2 regions of the Thalassospira indica genome follow, and region 2 is predicted to be linked to the other one. Evidence: predicted binding sites of a transcription regulator. Region 2 holds the regulator's gene; the other holds the start of a gene.

Region 1 (12,176 bases), 1.8 Mb from region 2:
GCTGCCAGCCTCCACCATTCGCAAAAAGACTGAATGCGGCACCGGTGTTCCATAGGTGCACCCAGTTAAAGAACGGGGTCACCGAAACATACTCGCCATAGGCCATTGATTGCTGCACCAGCCACTTTACAGCCTGATCAGACGCTGCCAGCAGGCCCGATATGAACAATAGGGCATACGGCGAGAGCTTTTTGCCAATAATGAGCATTATTTAACCCTTCAACGCCAAAATGCGTCTGGCACCGTTAAGTACAATGCCCCCCGCGATGGTGCCGATAATCAGATCCGGATAATTGGAACCGGTCCACGCGACCAGGGCGCCGGCGGTGATGACCCCCAGGTTGATCACCACGTCGTTGGCCGAGAATATCCAGCTTGCCTTCATGTGCGCCCCGCCTTCCCGATGTTTGGATATGAGCAGCAGACAACTGGTATTGGCAATCAATGCGACGAATGCGATAGCCATCATCACCAGCGATTCAGGCTCACTACCGAATACAAAGCGTCTCACCACCTCTACGAGCACGCCCACAGCCAAGATCAGTTGCAGTACACCAGCAAGATGCGCGGCACGTACCTGCATTTTCACGCTATGTCCAACCGCATAAAGGGCAAGCCCGTACACCGCCGCATCGGCAAAATTGTCCAGGGATTCTCCAATCAGGCCGGTGGACTGGGCGATCAGACCGGCAGTCATTTCCACCACGAACAGAAGTGCATTGATGCCGAGCAACCAGCGCAGGGTCCCGGATTCTTGCTTAGCAGAAGCTGCCGAAAACTCGGCGGCCTTGATGGTCTCCGGATTTGCAGCGACGGTTTCCTGAAGCGAGGCGCCTAGCCCCAAGGTCTTCAGTTTCGAGGTGACGGGCTCGACCTCGCCGTCATGCACGACCTTCAGCCGGCGGTTCGACAAGTCGAAGGACAGCGCCCGAATCTCCTCAAAGCCGTTCAGGGCTAGGCGAATCATTCGTTCTTCTGATGGACAGTCCATCTTCGGCACGGCATAAACACTGACCCATCTCCCTGGCGCCTCGGAGGAGGCCTGTATATCGGTATCCGCTGCGGACGTTGCATCACCGCCACAGGCGCCACCACAGGATTTGCTCATGATACGACTCCACTTGAACAATGTTGTGGTACCATTTAAAACTATAAAGCTACTATAAGGTCAATAGAGTAAAGAATCCGTTGGGGAGGAGGCTGATGCGCATTGGTCAGTTGGCGCAGTTGGTAGGGGTCGAAACACAGACGATCCGCTTCTATGAACAGCAGGGCTTGTTGCCGCCGCCTGATCGGCAGGACAACGGTTACCGTGTCTATACCGAGAAGCATGGTGAGGGGCTGGCCTTCATCCGTCGCTGCAGAATCCTGGGCCTGTCACTGGCTGAGATTCACGAACTACAGAGCTATCAGGACGACCCTCATCAGCCTTGTACCGCCGTCAACGCCTTGCTCGATGATCACATCTCTCATGTGCGGTCGCAGATAACCGCTCTGCAAGCGCTTGAGAAACAACTCGTTTCACTGAGAGCGAGTTGCAACGATGACCGGGAAGTTGAGGCGTGTGGGGTTCTTGCTGGAATTAGCGAAGGAAACATGCACCAGCAGTAGGTGAAGCATCAACCAGATAATCCGATGAGATGCCGGTCTGTCTCACTCTCATGCAAAGGTAAGATCAACCATTTAATCCGCTTACCCATAATTTCGAGTTTACGCACTGATAGATGCAATCCTGTATATTTACATTGTAGGGTTACATACATGCGATCATCATCAATTGGCCAATCTATTTTCATCGAGTCAGTGTTGATGCATTTATCTTCTAACCGCCTATACAATTTGACTGAACAGTTTTTGTATGAACAAAAATAATAATATACTTGTATTTACTCTTTTAAATCAGAGATCTGAATAATAACGAACTATATTAAATGTAATATAAACAATGCTGGCTGTGCCGGCACATCCATATCCCAAAGGTCATGATGCACCGTCTGACGCACCCACTGGACCTGCCCGGTCTCAAGGCTGAGTGCCACGATCGACGAGGAATAAGTTTCCACATTTTCATCGCGGTTCATGCCCAACTGATCAGGGACCTTGTTGCCCAACGGCACATAGATCATGCCAAGCGCCTCGTCCGCACTGGAAACCGACCAGCTGTTGGGCGAGTTGGCGGTATAGGTCTGATCATCGGGGATCGGTTCAGTTTGTTCCGGATTACCGGAATCCCAGTTCCAGATCAGCTCGCCAGTATTAATGTCATAGGCGCGAATGACGCCCGACTGCGATTTGGTGGAATAGTTGTCATTCACCGCCCCGCCGATGATGATCTTGCCATCTGCGGCCACCGGCGGCGACGTTGAATAATAATAGCCCGCCGGATTGTAGGGCATGTTGGCTTCCAAATGCACCGTGCCCTCGTCCCCGAATGACGGGCAAACTTCACCCGTTGCCGCATCAAGGGCGATCAGGCGTGCGTCGGATGTCGGCAGGAACACACGTTCGGTGCACGGGCCGGTTTCGTTGGTGGCCGCGTCCTTGTAATAGGTCACACCCCGGCATGTCTGATGCTGACGGTCCGGATTTTGCGGAATGCCCGGATCAAATTTCCACTTTTCCTGTCCGGTTTTGGCATCAATCGCAATCGCCCAGCTGTGTGGCGTACAAAGATACAGCGTCTCGCCGATCTTAAGCGGTGTGACCTGATAAGTGGTTTCAGGCACGTCACTTTCGCGTTTCAGATCACCGGTCTGATAGACCCAGGCCTGTTCAAGCGATGCAACATTATCGGTATTGATCTGATCAAGCGGTGAATAGCGCTGCCCATAGGTCGTTCGACCATAATGATGCCAATCGCCATTCGGCACGGAGCCCCCATATTGCGGGTTTTCGACAACCGTACTGGTTGGCAAGGTGCCTTCAATTGCGTTGGGATTGTTCATCATCGAATAGACCGTAACGATCACGGCGATAACGACGCTGCCTTCAAGCACAAAGGACCGAGCCGGTGTCGTATTCTCGCGTGCACCATCCTCATCCTGCGACGTCCGGACCAGCGTTTTGCGGAAAACAGGCGTCATCAGCCAAAGCCCGACAACAATGATCAGGCCGCCGCGCGGTGCCAGTTGCCACCAGTCAAACCCGACCTCCCACACAGCCCAGACCAGACTTGCGAGTGTAAAGGCGCCATAAAACGGCAACAGAACAGGCTTGCGTGAAAAGGCCAGATAACTTGCAAACAGGAAGGCCAACCCGGCAAGCGCGTAATAGAAGCTCCCGCCGACTGTAATCAGCCATACACCACCAACAGCAAGTGCAAGACCGATCAAAGCCAGAAGGCCTGATGTCACTAGATTAATCATGGGGTAACCCTCGGCTAAATGAGGTCGCCAACCGTCATCAAAGACAGTGGACCGGAACTTGAGTCTTCAAAGGGGTTTTATCCACAAGCGCCTGAAAACCTTGCAAGTTCCACCGAGGACAAAAAAATCCCACCGTCAGCCATGAGCCGGTGGGATGCGTTGATTGCAGTGCGTTCGCAATTAGTGGTGGGTTTCGATGACCATGCCGCTTTTGACAACCTCGGTAATGGTCACACCCAGATTTTCATCAACGACAACCAGTTCGCCGCGGGCAACAAGGCGGTTATTGACGTAAATATCAACCGGCTCCCCCACGCGGCGGTCCAGCTCAAGCACGGCACCGCGGGTCAGGCGCATCAATTGCGCGACCTGGATCTGGCTTTTGCCAATCACCGTTGACACACGCACAGGTACATCATAGGCCGCCCCAATGTCGGAGGCCCCCATACGTACGCTAAACGGGTCCTTATCGTCGTCAGCCATGATTTCGCGCCATCCCGTCAAACCGAAAGAATCGTGAAGCTTGTATCTTAAAGGTGAGCTTTGAAAAAAGTGTTAGCAAGCCCAATCTGATAAAATCGACGATTGCTGATCAGTTCCGAAAATGTATCGGCACAATTTTACTGTCGTTTTTTGTATTATATTGCCCTAAACAGATGACGATTCCGGGCCAAACTTGGCCCAAAAGTGATCCAACCAGACGTCAGGATGTTTCATGCCTTATGACCGCCAATGGGTGGCAGATGCCATCAGCACGATTGAAGCCGATTTCAACCGGTCTGCCGATACCCATCTGATCCGCCTTGATCTGCCAAAGCTTGGTGACATTGGGCTTTACCTTAAGGATGAGTCGACCCATCCATCCGGCAGCCTCAAACATCGTCTGGCCCGGTCGCTGTTTCTCTATGGTCTGTGCAATGGCTGGATCAACAAGGACACCCCGATCATCGAGGCATCAAGTGGCTCCACCGCCGTATCAGAGGCCTATTTTGCCCGCCTTCTTGGCCTGCGCTTTATTGCGGTGATGCCGAAATCCACATCGCAGCAGAAAATCGATCAGATCGCCTTTTATGGCGGCGAAAGCCATCTGGTCGATCACAGTGGTCAGATTTATGAGGAATCGCAACGTCTGGCACGCGAACTGGGTGGCCATTACATGGACCAATTCACCTATGCCGAACGCGCGACCGACTGGCGCGGCAACAACAACATCGCCGAAAGCATCTTTGATCAGCTCAAACGCGAACCCCACCCCATTCCACGCTGGATCATTGTTGGCGCGGGAACGGGCGGCACATCATCGACCATCGGGCGTTATATCCGTTATGGCCGAAGCCTTGGTCAGGGTTGCGAGCTTTGTGTGGCCGACCCGGAAAACTCGGTTTTCTATGACGGGTATGAAACCGGCGACTGTTCTGTCACTAACAGCAAGGGATCGCGCGTCGAAGGCATCGGTCGCCCGCGGGTTGAACCCAGCTTCAACCCGACCGTGGTCGATCGCATGTATCGCATCCCCGATGCGGCAAGCTTTGCGGCCCTTTATTACCTGAAAAAGCATCTTGGTCGGCGCTGCGGCGGATCGACGGGCACCAACCTGATCGCGACCCTGTCGCTGATCTCGGAAATGAAGAAGGCCGGCCAAACCGGGTCGGTCGTGACCTTGCTGTGTGACGGTGGGGATCGTTATTGCGACACCTATTACAATCCCGACTGGCTCAAGGCACAGAATATCGACCTGACCCCGTGGACAGATGCACTCGACCGCTTTGATGAAACAGGCCTCTTTGACATGCCGCTTGATCATTGCAGCGGCTATGCCGGGCGTTAAGCAACCTAAGCTTCACCAATCTGCGAACACAAAAAAAGACGGGCGGTTAAACCGCCCGTCAGTCTTATCAGGGGAAGCTTCTCAGGGAGGAGAGACAGTCCTTAGCCGGTCACCGCAATCTTGCGCGGTTCGGGCTTCTGTTCTGCTACCTTTGGAAGAGTAAGCAACAGAACACCGTTCTTGAAGGATGCGGTAATATTGTCGGCATCAATGGTATCATTCAGGCGGAAGGACCGCTTGAAGCTGCCATAGCTGCGCTCGACAACATGGGCGCCATCCTTGCTTTCACGGCTGAATTTCTTCTCGCCGGTGATGGTCAGAACACCGTCAAGCACTTCGACATTGACGTCATCCTGTTCAACGCCCGGGAGTTCGGCAGAAAGTTCAAAATGATCTTCGCCGTCATAGATGTCGATCCGCGGGCTCAGCAACGGCTGGGTCGCCTCGCCTTCTTCGGAAGATACCTGTGCCGACGGGGCAGCACGGTGACCAAAGATCGAACCGATCATGCGGTCAACGTCACGGGAAATAAGAGTGAAAGGATCACCGTAAGTCGGTGCAGAAGACGGACGACGGGATCCATTAAGAGTCTGAAGACCAGTCATTGTAGTACCCTCCATTACAGACGAGTATTCTTGCGCCATCAGTCCAGACCAAGCTGCAACCTTGACGCGCATCGGGGCACCATGCCCCTTTCCGATCTTGAGATAGATCGGGTGAAAATTTCTGCAAGTGGGTCGATGCATTTTTTTGCGAATTTTTGATTTTTTCTGATCGCCTGCTTGGAAAACTCCCTGCTGGCATTCCATTCCCTGGAAAAATTCAACATGACGCTGGCGCCCGCCCCGCCCCCGGATTAGCTTCATCCCATTGATTGGCGCACGCGCGCCACCGTCCGAGTTAAAGGAACGCATATGAGCACTCTTTTCACCCCGCTTTCACTGGGTACGCTATCCCTTGATAACCGCATTATCATTGCACCGATGTGCCAATATTCCGCCGATAACGGCAAGGTCACCCATTGGCATGACATGCATCTGGGCAATCTGGCGCAATCAGGTGCCGGCCTTCTGATTATCGAAGCCACCGCCGTCGAACCCGAAGGTCGCATTACCTATGGCGATGTCGGCCTGTGGGATGACGAAACCGAGGCTGCACTTGGGAAAACACTCGCGGCTGTCCGTAGCCATTCCGACATGCCGATTGCCATCCAACTGGCCCATGCCGGGCGCAAGGCATCCTGTGAAAAACCGTGGCTTGGTGGCCATGCCCTTTCCCCGGACCATGAAAATGGCTGGCAGGTTTCGGCCCCCTCTGCCGTACCGTTCCGTGACGGCGATCCAATCCCCGAGGCAATGACAAAATCACGCATTGCAGACGTCATTCAGGCCTTTGTGGAGGCTGCTGAACGCTCGGTCCGGTTGGGCTTTGACGCGATTGAAATTCATGGCGCGCATGGCTATTTGCTCCATCAATTCCTGTCGCCGCATGCCAACAAGCGCGATGATGAATATGGCGGCTCGTTTGAAAACCGCACCCGCATCGTGATCGAAATCTATGACGCCATCCGCAAGGCCGTTGGCACGGACTATCCGCTCGGCATCCGTATTTCGGCAACCGACTGGGTCGAAGGCGGCTGGGATATTGATCAAAGCGTCGCGCTGGCCAAAATCCTCAAAGACCGTGGATGCGATTTTATCGACGTTTCATCGGGCGGCCTTCATATCGATCAGCAAATCCCGCTCGGCCCCAATTATCAGGTGCCGTTTGCCGCCCGCATCAAGGCCGAAACCGGCATGACCACAATTGCGGTCGGCCTGATCACCGAGGCCGAACAGGCAGAAGCCATCACCTTTACCGGTCAGGCCGATGCCATCGCCCTTGCGCGCGGCATTCTGTATGACCCGCGCTGGCCGTGGCATGCCGCCGCAACGCTGGGGGCCGAGGTCAAGGCCGCCCCACAATATCTGCGCTGCCAGCCCCGGACGCTTAAAAAGCTGTTTGGTTGACACCTTTTGAATTCAGCAAAGAGCCCGCCCGTGTGCGGGCTCTTTTTTATTGCCGCTTAGACAAAGAAAAGGGGCCCGCCAGTGGCGAGCCCCTTCCGTTATGCGATAGGTCGGTTGGGTAAGGCTTAGAAGCCCATACCACCCATGCCGCCCATACCACCCATGCCGCCCATGTCAGGCGCACCGCCAGCCGGTTTGTCTTCGGCTTTCTCGGCGATCATGCATTCGGTGGTGATCAGCAGACCAGCGACCGATGCTGCGTCCTGCAGAGCAGTACGAACAACTTTGGCCGGGTCGATGATGCCAGCTTTGACGAGGTTGGTGTATTCGCCCTTCTGAGCGTCGTAACCGAACTCTACATCGTCCTGCTCAAGCAGTTTACCAGCAACAACAGCGCCGTCTACGCCAGCGTTCTGTGCGATCTGGCGAACCGGTGCCTGCAGGGCACGGCGAACGATGTCAACACCGATGGTCTGGTCGTGGTTTTCACCTTCAAGGCCTTCGAGCGCCTTGACGGAGTACAGCAGAGCCGTACCACCACCAGCAACAATGCCTTCTTCAACAGCAGCGCGGGTTGCGTGCAGGGCATCGTCAACGCGGTCTTTGCGTTCTTTCACTTCGATTTCCGAAGCGCCACCGATTTTGATCACTGCAACACCGCCTGCGAGTTTCGCAAGACGTTCCTGCAGTTTTTCACGATCGTAGTCAGAGGTGGTTTCTTCGATCTGGGCGCGGATCTGGCCAACGCGTGCTTCGATCTGTGCTTTCTCACCAGCACCATCAATGATGGTGGTTTCTTCTTTGGTGATAGTAACCGATTTCGCGGTACCGAGCATATCAAGCGTAACGCTTTCCAGTTTGATGCCGAGATCTTCGGAAACAACCTGACCACCGGTAAGGATGGCGATGTCTTCGAGCATGGCTTTACGACGATCGCCGAAGCCCGGTGCTTTAACAGCAGCGATTTTCAGACCACCGCGCAGCTTGTTGACAACCAGGGTTGCCAGTGCTTCGCCTTCGATGTCTTCAGCAATGATCAGAAGCGGCTTGCCGGACTGAACGACCGACTCAAGCAGCGGAAGGATCGGCTGAAGCGAGGAGATTTTCTTGTCGAACAGCAGGATGTACGGAGCATCCATTTCTGCGACCATTTTCTCCGGGTTGGTTACGAAGTACGGAGACAGGTAACCACGGTCGAACTGCATGCCTTCGACAACGTCGAGTTCGGTGTGCAGGCCTTTGGCTTCCTCAACGGTGATAACGCCTTCGTTGCCAACTTTTTCCATGGCTTCTGCGATCATGTCGCCGACTTCACGGTCACCGTTTGCCGAAATGTTACCAACCTGTGCGATCTCGTCGCGACCGGCAACTTTACGTGCACGGCTCTGGATGGATTCGATCACTTTGGTGGTCGCAAGGTCGATACCGCGCTTCAGGTCCATCGGGTTCATGCCGGCAGCAACAGACTTGTTGCCTTCACGAACAATGGCCTGTGCCAGAACGGTTGCGGTCGTGGTGCCGTCACCCGCCAGATCGGCGGTTTTCGAAGCGACTTCGCGAACCATCTGTGCGCCCATGTTTTCGAACTTGTCGGTCAGTTCGATTTCTTTGGCGACCGAAACACCGTCCTTGGTCACGCGCGGTGCGCCAAAGGACTTTTCGATAACAACGTTACGACCTTTCGGGCCGAGGGTCACCTTGACAGCGTCTGCCAGGATGTCGACACCACGCAGCATTTTGGCGCGTGCGTCAGTGGAGAATTTTACTTCTTTAGCAGCCATAATATTCTTTCCTCTCTATGAGACGGATGAACGTGGATAAATCACCCAAACGGGCTGAATTAGTCCATGATGCCCATGATGTCGGATTCTTTCATGATCAACAGCTCTTCGCCGTCGACCTTGACTTCGGTGCCCGACCATTTGCCAAACAGGACTTTGTCACCTGCTTTGACGTCGAGGGCTACGACCGAGCCATCTTCTTTACGAACGCCAGAACCAACAGCGATGACTTCGCCTTCCTGCGGTTTTTCTTTGGCGGTATCCGGAATAATGATGCCACCGGCAGTTTTGGTGTCGGATTCGACACGACGTACCAGTACTCGATCATGCAGCGGACGGAACTTCATTTTAGACAACTCCGTGTTTAAGCTAAGGCTCGTTAATAACTAAGACTAACCGGGATGAGCCCGTATTAGCACTCACCCCCGGCGAGTGCTAACAGCATTTATTGGAGTACCAGTTCAAAGTCAATAGGGAGATGTAAAAAGACGCAGAAATGTCACGATTTTTGGCGTTTTCCGCGTACGGAGCGCAGCAAAAATCCGCCCCCGTTTCAAAGCGGGCTGATCAAAACATTTTCATGCCTCGGAAACAAGCCCCGACACCACGCCGCAGAAGAATATATATCGGGCTGTCACACTTGCTTTTGTCAAAGGGCTGTTTGGCAGGTTCGGTTCAGGCGACGAAGATGCATGGTTCAAACACCTATGAAAAAGCGGACTTCACGTCTAAGCTCCAGCCAAAGAACGCAAATAACATCCAATGACCGCGCAAACACCCGGATTGCAAAAAATGTCGTGCAGTAAAAATTCATCGCCCCCGACGTCCGGGCCTTCAGCCAAACGGCAGGAGCTGATCGCACCCGCTTTTCTGTTATTTGCCCTTGTCGGTTTGTTTTCTTCGCAAACAATTAGCACTGAGTCTTGGGCCGATGAGGCTGATGTCGAATGCCCGAAAAAGATCGCCTATGTCGAAAATGACCCGATGTCGCAGAAGTCGATTGTGATCTTGCAGAAACTCTATGCGGATCTCGGCTGCCCGCTTCAGGCCGTCAAACTGCCAGGGCGTCGGGGGCTGTTACATTTCAACCAAGGCCTCGTGGATGGCGAGTTATACCGCGCAATCCCGGGCGAAAAGAACTATTCCCGCGCGTTTGTAAGATCATCGGTTGCTCTCCGCGAAATTGCAAACCGGCTTTGGCGCAATCCGAACGATCAAGCCCCATCAACGCCAATTGCCTTTACGCTGGGCGTGATATGGCAGGAGAAGTACGTCCATGCGGATACGGCCAAAACCGGCATCACGCACAAGCCGATGATGTTTAATACGGAAAAGCACCAAGCCTATGCCGAAGGCCGCATCACGCGTTTTCTGTCAGCAGATAGCAATATCGACGACATGCTGACACAGGGCATTCTGGCCGACACACCAGCACCGGTAATCGAGGAGACGATTTCGGTCCTGCCGCTTTATCATTATCTCGGTGCGGAATTCGAACCCTTCATGAAAAAATTCTGGGTAAGCGGATTAAATGGTTGATCTTACCTTTGCATGAGAGTGAGACAGACCGGCATCTCATCGGATTATCTGGTTGATGCTTCACCTACTGCTGGTGCATGTTTCCTTCGCTAATTCCAGCAAGAACCCCACACGCCTCAACTTCCCGGTCATCGTTGCAACTCGCTCTCAGTGAAACGAGTTGTTTCTCAAGCGCTTGCAGAGCGGTTATCTGCGACCGCACATGAGAGATGTGATCATCGAGCAAGGCGTTGACGGCGGTACAAGGCTGATGAGGGTCGTCCTGATAGCTCTGTAGTTCGTGAATCTCAGCCAGTGACAGGCCCAGGATTCTGCAGCGACGGATGAAGGCCAGCCCCTCACCATGCTTCTCGGTATAGACACGGTAACCGTTGTCCTGCCGATCAGGCGGCGGCAACAAGCCCTGCTGTTCATAGAAGCGGATCGTCTGTGTTTCGACCCCTACCAACTGCGCCAACTGACCAATGCGCATCAGCCTCCTCCCCAACGGATTCTTTACTCTATTGACCTTATAGTAGCTTTATAGTTTTAAATGGTACCACAACATTGTTCAAGTGGAGTCGTATCATGAGCAAATCCTGTGGTGGCGCCTGTGGCGGTGATGCAACGTCCGCAGCGGATACCGATATACAGGCCTCCTCCGAGGCGCCAGGGAGATGGGTCAGTGTTTATGCCGTGCCGAAGATGGACTGTCCATCAGAAGAACGAATGATTCGCCTAGCCCTGAACGGCTTTGAGGAGATTCGGGCGCTGTCCTTCGACTTGTCGAACCGCCGGCTGAAGGTCGTGCATGACGGCGAGGTCGAGCCCGTCACCTCGAAACTGAAGACCTTGGGGCTAGGCGCCTCGCTTCAGGAAACCGTCGCTGCAAATCCGGAGACCATCAAGGCCGCCGAGTTTTCGGCAGCTTCTGCTAAGCAAGAATCCGGGACCCTGCGCTGGTTGCTCGGCATCAATGCACTTCTGTTCGTGGTGGAAATGACTGCCGGTCTGATCGCCCAGTCCACCGGCCTGATTGGAGAATCCCTGGACAATTTTGCCGATGCGGCGGTGTACGGGCTTGCCCTTTATGCGGTTGGACATAGCGTGAAAATGCAGGTACGTGCCGCGCATCTTGCTGGTGTACTGCAACTGATCTTGGCTGTGGGCGTGCTCGTAGAGGTGGTGAGACGCTTTGTATTCGGTAGTGAGCCTGAATCGCTGGTGATGATGGCTATCGCATTCGTCGCATTGATTGCCAATACCAGTTGTCTGCTGCTCATATCCAAACATCGGGAAGGCGGGGCGCACATGAAGGCAAGCTGGATATTCTCGGCCAACGACGTGGTGATCAACCTGGGGGTCATCACCGCCGGCGCCCTGGTCGCGTGGACCGGTTCCAATTATCCGGATCTGATTATCGGCACCATCGCGGGGGGCATTGTACTTAACGGTGCCAGACGCATTTTGGCGTTGAAGGGTTAAATAATGCTCATTATTGGCAAAAAGCTCTCGCCGTATGCCCTATTGTTCATATCGGGCCTGCTGGCAGCGTCTGATCAGGCTGTAAAGTGGCTGGTGCAGCAATCAATGGCCTATGGCGAGTATGTTTCGGTGACCCCGTTCTTTAACTGGGTGCACCTATGGAACACCGGTGCCGCATTCAGTCTTTTTG
Region 2 (12,176 bases):
GTAAATGCGTTCCATCTCGAGCGGCATTTCGCCAAACCACACCACATGCGGGCGCAATCCACCGGGCTTACCGCAACGTGGGCAGGGGGTTTCCTTGGCAAGGTCGCCCGGCCAATCGGTCAGCAGATCACAGTGATTGCAGCAGATTTTCAAAAGCTCGCCATGCATGTGGATGAGGTTTTTGGACCCGGCCCGGCCATGCAGGTCATCAATGTTCTGGGTTACCAGAAGCACATCACCGGGCCATTCGGCCTCTAGCCGGGCCAGGGCCAGATGGGCGGCATTGGGTTGAACATCCGGGTCATGCAAGCCAGCCCGACGGTCGTTGTAGAAATGATGCACCAGGTCGGGATTACTCACGAAGGCCTCAGGCGTTGCGACCTCGGAAATATCGTATCTCGCCCAGATGCCATCGGGATCGCGAAAGGTATGCAGTCCGCTTTCCTTGGAAATGCCAGCCCCGGTCAGGATGACAATCGGGGCTTTTTCATCGCGCAGAATGTCGATCAGGTTGGGGTTAAGCGGCATGGGAGGGGTCCTGTGCTTGTGGTCTGTGTCGCCAGCCTAATGCAAATAAAACAGCCTCGCCAAGTATGTCTGGCGAGGCTGTTTTTAAACCCGATCCACTAAAACCGGTTTATCTTCTTTGAGGACCTCAGGCAGAGGTATCAACGTTGCCGCCCGGGGTGTCGGTCTGGCTTGGTTTTTCACCGCCCGGATTCTTGGTCACACCGACCATGGCGGGGCGCAGCAAACGGCCCTTAAGCACGTAACCGGCCTGCATGACCTGTGCGACGTGGCCGTCCGGATATTCCGGATGCGGCAGTTCAAACACGGCCTGATGTTTGTTCGGGTCAAGCTTTTCACCAAGCGGTTCGAGCTTTTCGATGCCGTTCTTTTCAAGCGCCTTTTGCAGGGCCTGTTCGGTCATTTCGACCCCGTCAAACAGGGTTTTCATCGCCGGATCGGCATTGGACGTATCGCCCGCAGCATCAAGCGCGCGGCGCAGGTTGTCGCTGACATCCAAAAGGTCGCGGGCAAATTTGGTGATGGCGTAGTTGCCGGCATCCTCGACGTCTTTTTTCGCGCGGCGGCGGGTGTTTTCCACCTCGGCGGCCTGGCGCAGCAGACGGTCCTTGAGCTCCGCGACTTCGGCTTCAAGTGCGGCGATCGGGTCCTGGGGTGCAGCGTCCTCAACAACTTCCTCGGTCGCCTCTGCTGCGACCTCTTCAGAAGCGGTTTCCTCTGCATTGACGTCCTGCAGATCTTCCGGAGTGTTCTTTGCGGTTTCCGACATGGCTAACCTTGCTACTTTCACGTTATGCGGCCTGACACGCAGCGCCGCGATTTATCCAATCAGTCGACCGACCAGCTTGGCGGTGTAATCGACCAGCGGAATGATCCGGGCATAATTGATCCGGGTCGGTCCGACAACCCCGATTGCACCCACAATGCTGCCTTCAGCATTCTGATAGGGCGAAATCACCATCGAAAGACCCGATCCGCCGAACAGTTTATTCTCCGACCCGATGAAAATCTGAACGCCCTGGGCATCCGTCGTCACATCGAGCAATTCAATCATCTGATCGCGGGCTTCGAGCACGTTAAACAGGCGGCGCACGGTCTCAAGCTGTTCAATCGTATCGATATTTTCCAACAGCTGGGATTGCCCCTTCACAATCAGGGACGATCCCTTGACCCCGCCGGCCCATGTTGCCAGGCCCGCATCAATCAGATTGGCGGAAAGTTCATCAAGCTCCTGCTTGAGACGATCACGCTCCTTCGTCATCAAAAGGCGCGCATCATCAAGCGTCTTTCCAGCCAACCGGGTATTTAGATAGTTTGCCGCTTCTGTCAATGCCGAGGCGGGCAAATCAGGCGGAACATCAAGGATTCGGTTCTCGACACTGCCATTGTGGGCTACCAGCACGGCCAGGACCTTGCCCGGCGACAGGGCCACAAATTCGATCTGTTTTAGGCGAATGCCATCGGTCTTGGGTGCAACCACCAGTCCGGCACAGCGCGACAGGCCTGACAACATCGTGGTTGCTTCGCCCAGCATCTGATCAAGTGAATAGCCCGCCTGTTCGCAGTTTTTGGTCAGTTGGTCGCGCTCGGCATTGGGAAGGTCGCCAACCTCCATCAGGGCATTCACAAACAGGCGCAGGCCCTTTTCACTTGGCAGGCGCCCGGCCGAAATGTGCGGCGCGACCAGAAGACCCATTTCTTCAAGATCGGACATGACATTTCGAATGGTCGCCGCCGAAAGGTTTTCGGACATGCGACGCGCGATCGACCGCGATCCGATCGGTTCACCGGTTTCGACATAGGCATCGACAATTTGGCGGAACACTTCACGTGACCGCGCATTCATGTCGCCCAGCAATGTATCGTCAAAATGCGCCATGTGTTGCGTGCCAATTGATCCAGATGGATGAAGCGTAAAACGTGAGGAGAATTTAGTCAGGCAAACGCATTGCGTCAATTGCACGGCCTATTGCTAAGCCGAGCTTGTAAGTTTGGTCGAAGTTGTTGGTTTAACTGCTTTGCGCCAGGATTGCACCAGAACAGATAAAAACATCCGGGGAAACTGCTGGACGTTTGGTGGGTCACATCTTACTTTGGGCCAAATTTTTCAGGACAGTTTCGCTTCGTGCGCGGGCAATCAAATCGCCACGGACGCAGCCCAGACAACCAAGAGGTTCCTTCTCATGCGCCCTTCCGCCCGTACCCCCGATCAGCTTCGCGATGTAACGATTGAAACCGGCGTTTCCAAATATGCCGAAGGCTCGTGTCTGATCAAATTCGGCGACACGCATGTGATCTGTACCGCCACGGTCGAAGACAAGGTGCCGGGCTGGATGCGCAATTCCGGCAAGGGCTGGATCACTGCCGAATACGGCATGCTGCCGCGCGCAACCGATAGCCGCATGCAACGCGAAGCCGCCCGTGGTGGTCAGTCCGGGCGCACCCAGGAAATTCAGCGTTTGATCGGCCGTTCGATCCGTGCGGTTGCCGATATGAAGGCGATGGGTGAAATGCAGATGCGCCTTGATTGCGATGTTATTCAGGCCGATGGCGGTACCCGCACCGCATCGATCACCGGTGCCTATGTTGCGGCCCATCTGGCGTTTCAGGGTGTGCGTCGCCTTGGCCTGATCAAGGAAATCCCGCTGACCCAGCCGGTGGCAGCGATTTCATGCGGTATTTATGAAGGTGAAGCGGTGCTTGACCTTGATTACGCCGAAGACAGCAATGCCGGGGCCGATGCTAACTTTGTACTGGCGGGCAATGGCGGCATTGTCGAAGTGCAGGCAACCGCCGAAGACGTGCCGTTTGATCGCGCATCCTATGACCAGATGTTCGCGCTGGCGGAAAAAGGCTGCAAGGAATTGTTCGCCAAGCAGCGTGAGGCGCTTGGGCTTTAAGGCACCTTAATTTTAACGGCGGGCATCGGGCCTGCCGTTTTTTCGCATCAGTTGGATATCGTATTTCAGGCAAGACCATGGCCCGTCGTTTCACGGAAAAAAAACTCGTCATCGCCAGCCACAACAAAGGCAAGATCAAGGAAATCGCCGAACTTCTTGAACCGTTTGGCATCGAGGTCTTCTCAGCCGGTGACCTTGACCTGCCCGAACCCGAAGAAACCGAAAAAACCTTCATTGGCAATGCGCAGCTGAAATCAACGGCGGCGGCCAATGGGGCCAATCTTCCGGCCCTTGCAGATGACAGTGGTTTGGCGGTTTCGGCCCTTGATGGCGCACCGGGGATTTATTCGGCGCGCTGGGCCGGGCCGGACAAGGATTTCGACATGGCGATGGAAAAGGTCAAGAACGGTATTGGCGATCATCCGGACCGCCGGGCATCGTTCATCTGTGCCCTGTCGCTGGCATGGCCGGACGGGCATGTCGAGAATTTCGAAGGCCGGGTAGAGGGCGAAATTGTCTGGCCCAAACGCGGTGCGCACGGCTTTGGCTATGACCCGATTTTCCAGCCCAAGGGTTACGGGGAAACCTTTGGCGAAATGGATCCGGCGAAAAAGCATGAAATGAGCCACCGGGCCGATGCCTTCCGCCAGTTGGTCAAGGCCTGCTTCGAAGACTGATTTCAGGTTTAACCACCTGCATTGAACTTATGCACGCATCGCGGATGTCATGATCTGCGGTGCGTGTTAGTTTATCGGCCAACATTCCCGCGTTTGAAAAGAGTCCCGCGTGTCCGCAGCCTCAAGTGAAACCGTGCCGTTTGGCATTTATATCCACTGGCCATTCTGCCTGTCGAAATGCCCGTATTGCGATTTCAACAGCCATGTCGCGAACAGTGTTGATCACGCGCGCTGGCGCACCGCACTTCGGGCGGAGCTTGCTTATGGTGCGGCCCGTCATCCGGGGCGGATAGTGGGATCGGTGTTTTTTGGTGGGGGCACGCCATCGCTGATGGACCCGGAAACCGCTGGGGCCTTGATTGAGGACATCAAATCTTTCTGGCCTGTAACGGATGATCTGGAAATCACGCTCGAAGCCAATCCCGGCACAGTCGAGATTGACCGTTTTTCGGCATTTGCCGCCAACGGGATCAACCGGGTGTCGATTGGCATTCAGGCGCTGAATGACCGCGACCTGAAATTCCTTGGTCGCCTGCACAGTGCCGGGGAAGCCATGCGGGCGCTTGATGTTGCGACCTCGGTGTTTGATCGTTTTTCGTTTGATCTGATCTATGCCCGCCCGGAACACGATCCCAAGGCCTGGCGCGCAGAACTGCGCGAGGGGCTTGGCATCGCCAATGGCCATATCTCGCTTTATCAACTGACCATCGAGCCCGGAACACAATTCTATACCCTGCATCAGCGCGGCGATCTTGTCGTGCCGGACGAAGACCTTGCGACCGAGCTTTACGAGATCACCCAGGAAGAGACCGAACGTGCCGGCTATCGATGTTACGAGGTGTCCAACCACGCCAAACCAGGACAGGAAAGCCGCCATAACCTCGTCTACTGGCGCTATGGCGATTATCTTGGCATTGGCCCCGGTGCGCATGGCCGCGAAGCGGTGGTCGGGGCCAATGGCAATACCACGCCGATGGCGGTGCGACGTCACCGGGCGCCGGATGTCTGGCTGGACCGGGTGGAAAAGTATGGTCATGGCACGCAGGAAGAAACCGCGCTCGAGACTGATGAACGTCTGCTTGAAATGGTGATGATGGGGCTGCGGCTCAATGAAACCGTTCCGACTGCACGGTTTGAACGCATCATCGGCAAGGGACCGCGTGATGTTTTGGCGTCGGATAGGCTCGAAACCCTGATCGAGTCCGGTGATCTGATCTGTGATTCTTCGGGGCTGCGTGCCACTGATCAGGGCAGGAACCGTTTGAACGGTGTTCTGGCCTATTTATTCGACCACGCGGTGTAAGGCCGAAACCGGCAAAACGCCAAGAAAAACCGGGCGATTGGCGCGTACTCGCAATCGGGCGCAGGAAGTTTCACCAAACCATCAAAAAGTTGGTTGACACTTAAGCCTGACCGCGTATATTCCGCCCCGTTCCGGCGGACACCGCCCGAACAAATACCGCAAGCCCCTATGCCCAGGTGGCGGAATTGGTAGACGCGCTGGCTTCAGGTGCCAGTGGCCATTAGGCCGTGGAAGTTCGAGTCTTCTCCTGGGCACCATACCCCAGCACATTTTTGATGTGCTGGGGTATTGTCGTTTTGGGCTGGGGTTGCGTTTTAGTCTTTTCGAGACCGATTTGACTGGTTATAAGCAGAAATCGACTTAAAAATGAGCTGCGAAAACTATGCAACCCGAAGTCAGTTTTGTTCTGCCAGTCTACAACAAAGAAAATGCTCTTCGCTATTTCTTTGCGTCTTTATTGGGTCAGACGGGCGAAATACCTTTTGAGGTTGTTTTCGTAGATGACGTGTCGACAGATGGTTCTCTGGCGATCCTTGAAGAATTTTCAGCGAAGCACGACTTTGTTCGGGTAATTAGCAATACAGTCAATGCGGGTCCATCAATTCGGCTCAACCAGGGAGCCGAGGCCGCAAATGGCAAATATCTGGCACTGTTTGATTGTGATGAAATTCTAGCACCAAATGCGCTTGAGATGCTGCTTTCACTTGCAAAACAGCATAATGCAGACATGGTGCACGGTCATTGCCGCAAGACGACCGAACCCATCGATAAAGTGGTAGCTCCTCCGATTGAGCAAGACTTCAGGCTCGGTATCCACCAGAATCCGCTTGAGAGGGTCCTTGGTCGTGGTATGGTGCGGATGACTTGGCTTGTTGAACGGGATGTTTTTATCGTCGCAGGTGGGTGCGACGAGACGGTTTTTGTGCAGGATGAATCTTTGCCATTGCGACTTTCAGCGCATGCAAAGTGCCTTCTTGATACGGACATGGTTCTTACGATGGTGCCGGACGTGGGAAGTCACATTTCGCAAAATACCTTGCAGCTCAATCATGATCGATTTTTGGTCTATCTGAACTTTCTGGAGGCCCACCCGGAGTTGCCACACGAAACGCGCGTGAAGCTGTATCGCAAATGTGTGTCAGCACTGAAAAAGGCGCGCCGAGATGGTGCACCCTTGCCGGTGATACCTTTGTTTGCGCGCTACGTGATGGGAAAAATCGGATTTATTGACCCAAACCCCTTGGCACTGAAACCTTACCGAAATATTTTGCGACATTTACCAAACATCCGCGGCATTGAAAAAGTGAACTCGTAAAAAATGAATTCGTTTGATCGAAAGCTGCACCTTGCTGCTAGCGTTTTACTGTTTTGCCTTCCAGCATTTTTATTGTTTACCCGTGCGGTAGCTGACATCTCGGTCGTTCTGATTGGGGTGATTTTTCTGGTGCGGTCTTGGTGCGCCAAGGATTGGTCATGGGCAAGCGAAAAAGACATTCTTGTTCTTCTGATTATCTTTGTTCTGATGAATGTCTTGGTCTCTCCTTTTGCCGAGTATGTGGGCAAAAGTTATGGGCGTTCACTCAGTTGGCTTAGGTTTATCATTTTTTACGCGGGAGTAACTCGGTGGGTCTTGTCCGATGAGCGCACGATCCGTCGATTTGGTGTCGTTGTGCTGTGTACGATGGCGGTGGCGGCACTTGATGCGATCTATCAGTTTTTGGTTGGTGTTTCGCCGTTGTCCGGACAGAATATGGGTGAAACGGGGGGGCGTCTAACAGGACCGTTGGATCGGCCAAATATTGGCATGTATCTCGCGAAACTGGGTCTGGCAACGAGCGCATTAAGTTTCGTTCTTTGCGTTCGGAAGCAAACCAACAGGCTTTTTGTAGCAGCGTGTTGTTTGTCACCAATTCTGCTAACGGTTGTATTTTTGAGTGGTGAGCGAGCAGCAAGTGTGCTGACATTGTTGGCTCTTTTGCTGGTAACTTTCAGCCTGCTTCTTTCTGGAAAATTTGCTCGTAAGATAGCGGTTTGCTTGTCCCTGTGTGGAGGGGCGGCATTGACATTTCTGCTCTTAACGAGCGAGCGTATATGGGGGCGGGTTGAGGAACTGGCCAACGTGCTTTCTGACTATACTGACTCAATTTATGGCCAGCTTGCGTTACTGGGATTACGCTTCTTTGGTGAGAACCCGATAACCGGGACCGGTATGGGAAACTTTCCCTTGGTTTGCAAAGATTATGTGCAGCAAGGATTGGACAGCGCGCTGTGTCACCCGCATCCACACAACTTTTACATCGAATGGTTGTCGGATACCGGTTTGATTGGCACCATTCCATTTACCGTTTTTATGGTGGTCTTGTACTGGAAAGGTGTGAAAGCCCTTTTGGGGGCGCGTGAGGCCCGGTTTCTTGGTGGGCTTTACTTGGGGTGCTTGGTGATGTCTCTATTCCCCTTCTCGGTGACACAAAGCCTGTTTTCAAACTGGCCCGCCATGCTGGCATGGTTGTCAATCTCAACTGCTGTCGGGGCACTCAGGTTTGCAACGCAGAAGTCGTAGTTGATCTGCAAGCTCTTTTCTTTGGCGGGCTTGTTAGAAGTGAGGTCTTCAGGTAAATCGGCGATTAGACAGTGTAATTGTTGTTTTGGGTAATGCTTTGTCTTCGATTGAACCCCCGATGCAATGGATTTTTGCGATTTGACTTCCTGGGTAAAGATGAAGGAAAGATTTTCGATCTTTGGTTGTGAGATGGTGGATCTCATTGCTAGGGAAACTGTTTAAGTTCTCGCTTATTTGACAGAAGTTTTTATTTAGGGGCGTTAGGCAGGTGCTGTTCAATTCGTACGAATTCATTTTTGTTTTTCTGCCTGTCGTCTACGTGCTCTGCAATTACGGAATCAACTTTTTTCCAGGGGTTGCGCAAGGCACATCAAAGGGAAACGAAATAAGGGTCAAATTTCTTTTTGCTTCTAGTCTTGTTTTTTATGGATGGTGGTTCTGGAAGTACATATTTATCATTTTAGCCAGTATTATAATTAATTTTTATGTTTCAAACCGCATGAATAGAGCGGGAAGTGCGCGCAGAAATAAGATATATCTGATTCTGGGTGTCGCTTTTAATTTGTCTCTTTTAGGGTATTTTAAATATTCATACTTCTTTGTTGAAAACATTTCTGAAATTTTGGGAAAAGAGATATCCTTTGAAAAAGTAATTCTTCCCATCGGGATCTCCTTCTTCACCTTTCAGCAGATCGCGTGGTTGGTCGACCGGTACAAGGGTGAAAAAGGAGAGCACTCTTTTTGGCGTTACGGTTTGTTTGTGACTTTCTTTCCGCAGCTTATTGCCGGTCCAATCGTACATCATCGTCAGCTGATCCCGCAGTTTGAGCAGTTGGCGGATAAGAGAACTTGGCAAAATTTGTATCTTGGAACTTCAATTTTTGCCCTCGGCCTCTTTAAGAAAGTCATCATCGCCGACAGTGCCGCTCTGATATCAAGTCCAATATTTGATGCTGCTGCTGTTGGATATCAGCCAGATTTTGTGCAGGCTTGGGTTGCTACTCTTGGATACACTTTACAGATATACTTCGATTTCAGCGCCTATTCGGACATGGCTGTCGGCATAGGACTTATTTTTGGGATGCGATTGCCGATCAACTTCGCATCACCCTACAAATCGACGTCAATTATTGAATTTTGGCAGCGCTGGCATATCACATTGTCTGCGTTTTTGCGTGATTACCTATACATACCTCTCGGTGGAAACCGGGCCGGTAGAACTAGACAGTTTGGAAACATTCTTCTGACGATGGCCCTTGGCGGATTTTGGCACGGCGCCTCATGGAATTTCTTACTATGGGGTGTGATGCACGGGCTATTTATTATTGCAAACCATGTATGGCGACTTCAAGTATCGTTGATACTACCTCGTTGGTTAGCATTTGGATCGACCTTACTTGTTGTAATCGTTGCGTGGGTTCCTTTCCGCTCTGCAGATATCGGTACCACAATCAGCATGTATCAAGGTATGCTGGGGATGAATGGAGCTTCACTACCTATTTGGCTATCTTCAACGATGTTGAATGACCTGCCGTTTCTAAAATTCGATGGGTTAGGGCCGATTAATCTTTGGGTTGTAGTAACGATTTTGCCGGTGGGCTTTATTATTTCACTTTTGATGCCAAATAATATCGATTATCATCGGTATTCTCCTGAGTATTCGGAGAATTTTGAGAATCGAATAAATATTTGGTCTGTTTTGTTCGTGAGATTCTGTTTTTCAATTTCACTTCTGAAGTTAAATGATGTTTCGGAATTCCTTTATTTCCAATTCTAATTCTGCGGATGAACAAAATTATTGTCGTTTAGTGGTGAAATTTGCCATATTTACTATGGCATGGGTTCTTATATTAAGTAGTATTTGCTTGACGTCGTACAAGCTTGGGATGACGGATTTTGCCTTCACTAAACTATTCGAATATCAACTAGAAAAAGTGAGAAATTCCTATCGGGTCGATACAGTTTTCGTTGGCGATAGTTCTCTTGGAAATGGCATTGATGCAGAGCTCTGGGAACAGCTTTCTGGTGACAAGGCGGTTAATCTGGCCTTAACTGGTGTTTACGGCTATGCTGGATCCTTGAATATGCTTCGGCGTGTTGTGCAGCAGGGGCGCCCCAATAGGGTGATTATTATGCACACAGGGGACATGTTTGCGCGAAATGTCGCTTGGGATGGTTGGCTTCATACTGCGCTCGGAATAAACGATTTTCTTGAGGTTCCAGTGTCTGAGATTCTGAGGACCTTTGCGAATTTTGACGGGTTGACATCAGCTGCTAGAGCATTGGTGCGACGATTAGGAACTCCAAGTAGCAGTTTAATAATAGATGACTATATCGCTCAAGGTGCGCCAATAAATGTAGGAAATGAGGAGCACTTCAAATTGTCTATAGATAGTTTTAACTCGGATAAATCAATTTTCCTCAACGCGTTAGGGGCTTTCTGCAATGAAAATTCGTTGGAGTGCTGGTATGGCTTTGGCCCATGGTATGAAAAATACTGTGATGAAAACTCCGAATGGCTTGAGCTTGTTCTGTTGAAGGCGCAGGAGGCTGGGTTGAAAACGTTGCCGCGCCCATATTGTTTTAGCGAAACACAAATCGGCGATTCTTGGGACCATGTTGCAGTGCAATACAAGAAACTATCGACAAAGTACTATTTCGGCGAACTAAAATCCTCGATTGCCGTTGACCGGTAGGGGCCAGAAGTCGGATAGCTTCTGGACTTTCGAGTCTTTACCTGACCATCATACCCCAGCACATTTCTAATGTGCTGGGGTATGATGGTTTTTGGACCGGGTTTTTCCTTCACTTCGTCTACCAAGCTCCTCAACAAACCTCAGTTCTAGTCTCAAAAACCACGCAATTGATAAGACTTTTGCGATGCGAGCCGTGGTTTGCTGTGTTAAGAACAGGCAAATTTTGACATTTGGAGAACCGCGATGACCAATTTCCTCCATCTCGGAGATCTGCCCGATGACCTTGACCTTGGAAAGGTCGTGGCCATTGACAGTGAGACCATGGGCCTTAACCCGCACCGCGACCGCTTGTGTGTCGTGCAGCTTTCAAGCGGGGATGGCAACGCCCATCTGGTCAAGTTTGATGGGGAAGATTACAGCGCGCCGAACCTGAAAAAGCTTCTGGCTGATCCGTCTGTGTTGAAGCTGTTTCATTTCGGGCGTTTTGACATCGCAGTAATGGACAAATATCTCGGCGTGCGCTGTGCGCCGGTCTATTGCACCAAGATTGCCTCTAAACTGGTGCGCACCTATACCGACCGTCATGGTCTGAAGGATGTGTTGCGCGAGACCGTCGGGGTCGAGATTTCCAAGCAGCAGCAGAGCTCCGACTGGGGCGCTGCCGAGCTTTCCAAGGAACAGATCGATTACGCGGCCTCGGACGTTTTGTATCTGCACAAAGCCAAGGAAGAGCTTGATCGTCGTCTGGCGCGCGAAGGGCGTACCGAGATCGCGCAGGCCTGTTTTGACTTTCTGCCGATCCGCGCGACGCTTGATCTGGCGGGCTGGGAAGAAACCGATATCTTTGCCCATTCATAAGGTCGGGATAAGGCCGGTTAACCATCTGTGAAGATTGGCGGTGTATGGGGGATGCAATAGAATTGACCCCCACGCCAACCGGGTTCATAGTTTTGGCCCAATGATCTTGCAAGATGGGTCAAATAGCCTATCTCCGGGCGGGAAACGCTAACAAGAAACAGATGACAGTGACCCCAGTCTCAAAAGACGTCTTAAACGAGTCCCCCAAAGTGCCAGCGCCGGCGAGTGACGCCGATCTTGCTATCGCGCGCCGTGTTCTTGATATCGAGGCCAATGCGCTGCGCGAGCTTGCAGACTCGCTTAATGGCGAGTTCTGTAACGTCATCAACCTGATCGAGGGCCTGAAAGGCCGTCTGGTTGTTACCGGCATGGGCAAAAGCGGCCATATTGCCAAGAAAATCGCCGCGACCTTTGCCTCGACTGGTACCCCGTCCTTTTTTGTGCATCCGGCCGAGGCCAGCCACGGCGATCTTGGCATGATTGGCAAGGATGACGCGGTTTTGGCCCTGTCCAATTCCGGTGAAACCCCGGAACTGTCCGACATTATTGCCTTTACCCGGCGCTTTAACGTGCCGTTGATCGGCATGACCCGCAAACCGGAAAGCTCGCTTGCCAAGCAGTCCGACTGCCCGCTGGTCCTGCCGGCAAGCCCGG

What was found. The regulator HrcA, encoded in region 2, represses chaperone genes, less so after heat shock. The targets are predictions, from matches to a motif close to GTTAGCACTCNCCNNNGGNGAGTGCTAAC.
Region 1: a site for HrcA is predicted at 9,395-9,423, ahead of groES (co-chaperone GroES). Genes of this name have one in related genera too.

Annotation. Positions count from the first base shown of each region.
Region 1 is NZ_CP031555.1:3,244,719-3,256,894, forward strand. Features, by position in the region: gene lspA (signal peptidase II) at 1-208, opposite strand, end outside; gene DY252_RS15295 (cation efflux transmembrane domain-containing protein) at 212-1,108, opposite strand; gene cadR (Cd(II)/Pb(II)-responsive transcriptional regulator) at 1,204-1,611, shown strand; gene DY252_RS15305 (PQQ-binding-like beta-propeller repeat protein) at 1,923-3,365, opposite strand; gene fliN (flagellar motor switch protein FliN) at 3,546-3,848, opposite strand; gene DY252_RS15315 (PLP-dependent cysteine synthase family protein) at 4,081-5,193, shown strand; gene DY252_RS15320 (Hsp20/alpha crystallin family protein) at 5,295-5,798, opposite strand; gene DY252_RS15325 (NADH:flavin oxidoreductase/NADH oxidase) at 6,108-7,202, shown strand; gene groL (chaperonin GroEL) at 7,328-8,983, opposite strand; gene groES (co-chaperone GroES) at 9,043-9,330, opposite strand; gene DY252_RS15340 (hypothetical protein) at 9,776-10,522, shown strand; gene cadR (Cd(II)/Pb(II)-responsive transcriptional regulator) at 10,587-10,994, opposite strand; gene DY252_RS15350 (cation efflux transmembrane domain-containing protein) at 11,090-11,986, shown strand; gene lspA (signal peptidase II) at 11,990-12,176, shown strand, end outside.
Region 2 is NZ_CP031555.1:372,364-384,539, forward strand. Features, by position in the region: gene cobB (Sir2 family NAD+-dependent deacetylase) at 1-528, opposite strand, end outside; gene grpE (nucleotide exchange factor GrpE) at 656-1,297, opposite strand; gene hrcA (heat-inducible transcriptional repressor HrcA) at 1,349-2,407, opposite strand; gene rph (ribonuclease PH) at 2,712-3,428, shown strand; gene rdgB (RdgB/HAM1 family non-canonical purine NTP pyrophosphatase) at 3,506-4,105, shown strand; gene hemW (radical SAM family heme chaperone HemW) at 4,215-5,408, shown strand; tRNA gene DY252_RS01825 (tRNA-Leu) at 5,579-5,665, shown strand; gene DY252_RS01830 (glycosyltransferase family 2 protein) at 5,791-6,723, shown strand; gene DY252_RS01835 (O-antigen ligase family protein) at 6,727-7,968, shown strand; gene DY252_RS01840 (MBOAT family O-acyltransferase) at 8,237-9,745, shown strand; gene DY252_RS01845 (SGNH/GDSL hydrolase family protein) at 9,855-10,664, shown strand; gene DY252_RS01850 (ribonuclease D) at 10,908-11,522, shown strand; gene DY252_RS01855 (KpsF/GutQ family sugar-phosphate isomerase) at 11,684-12,176, shown strand, end outside.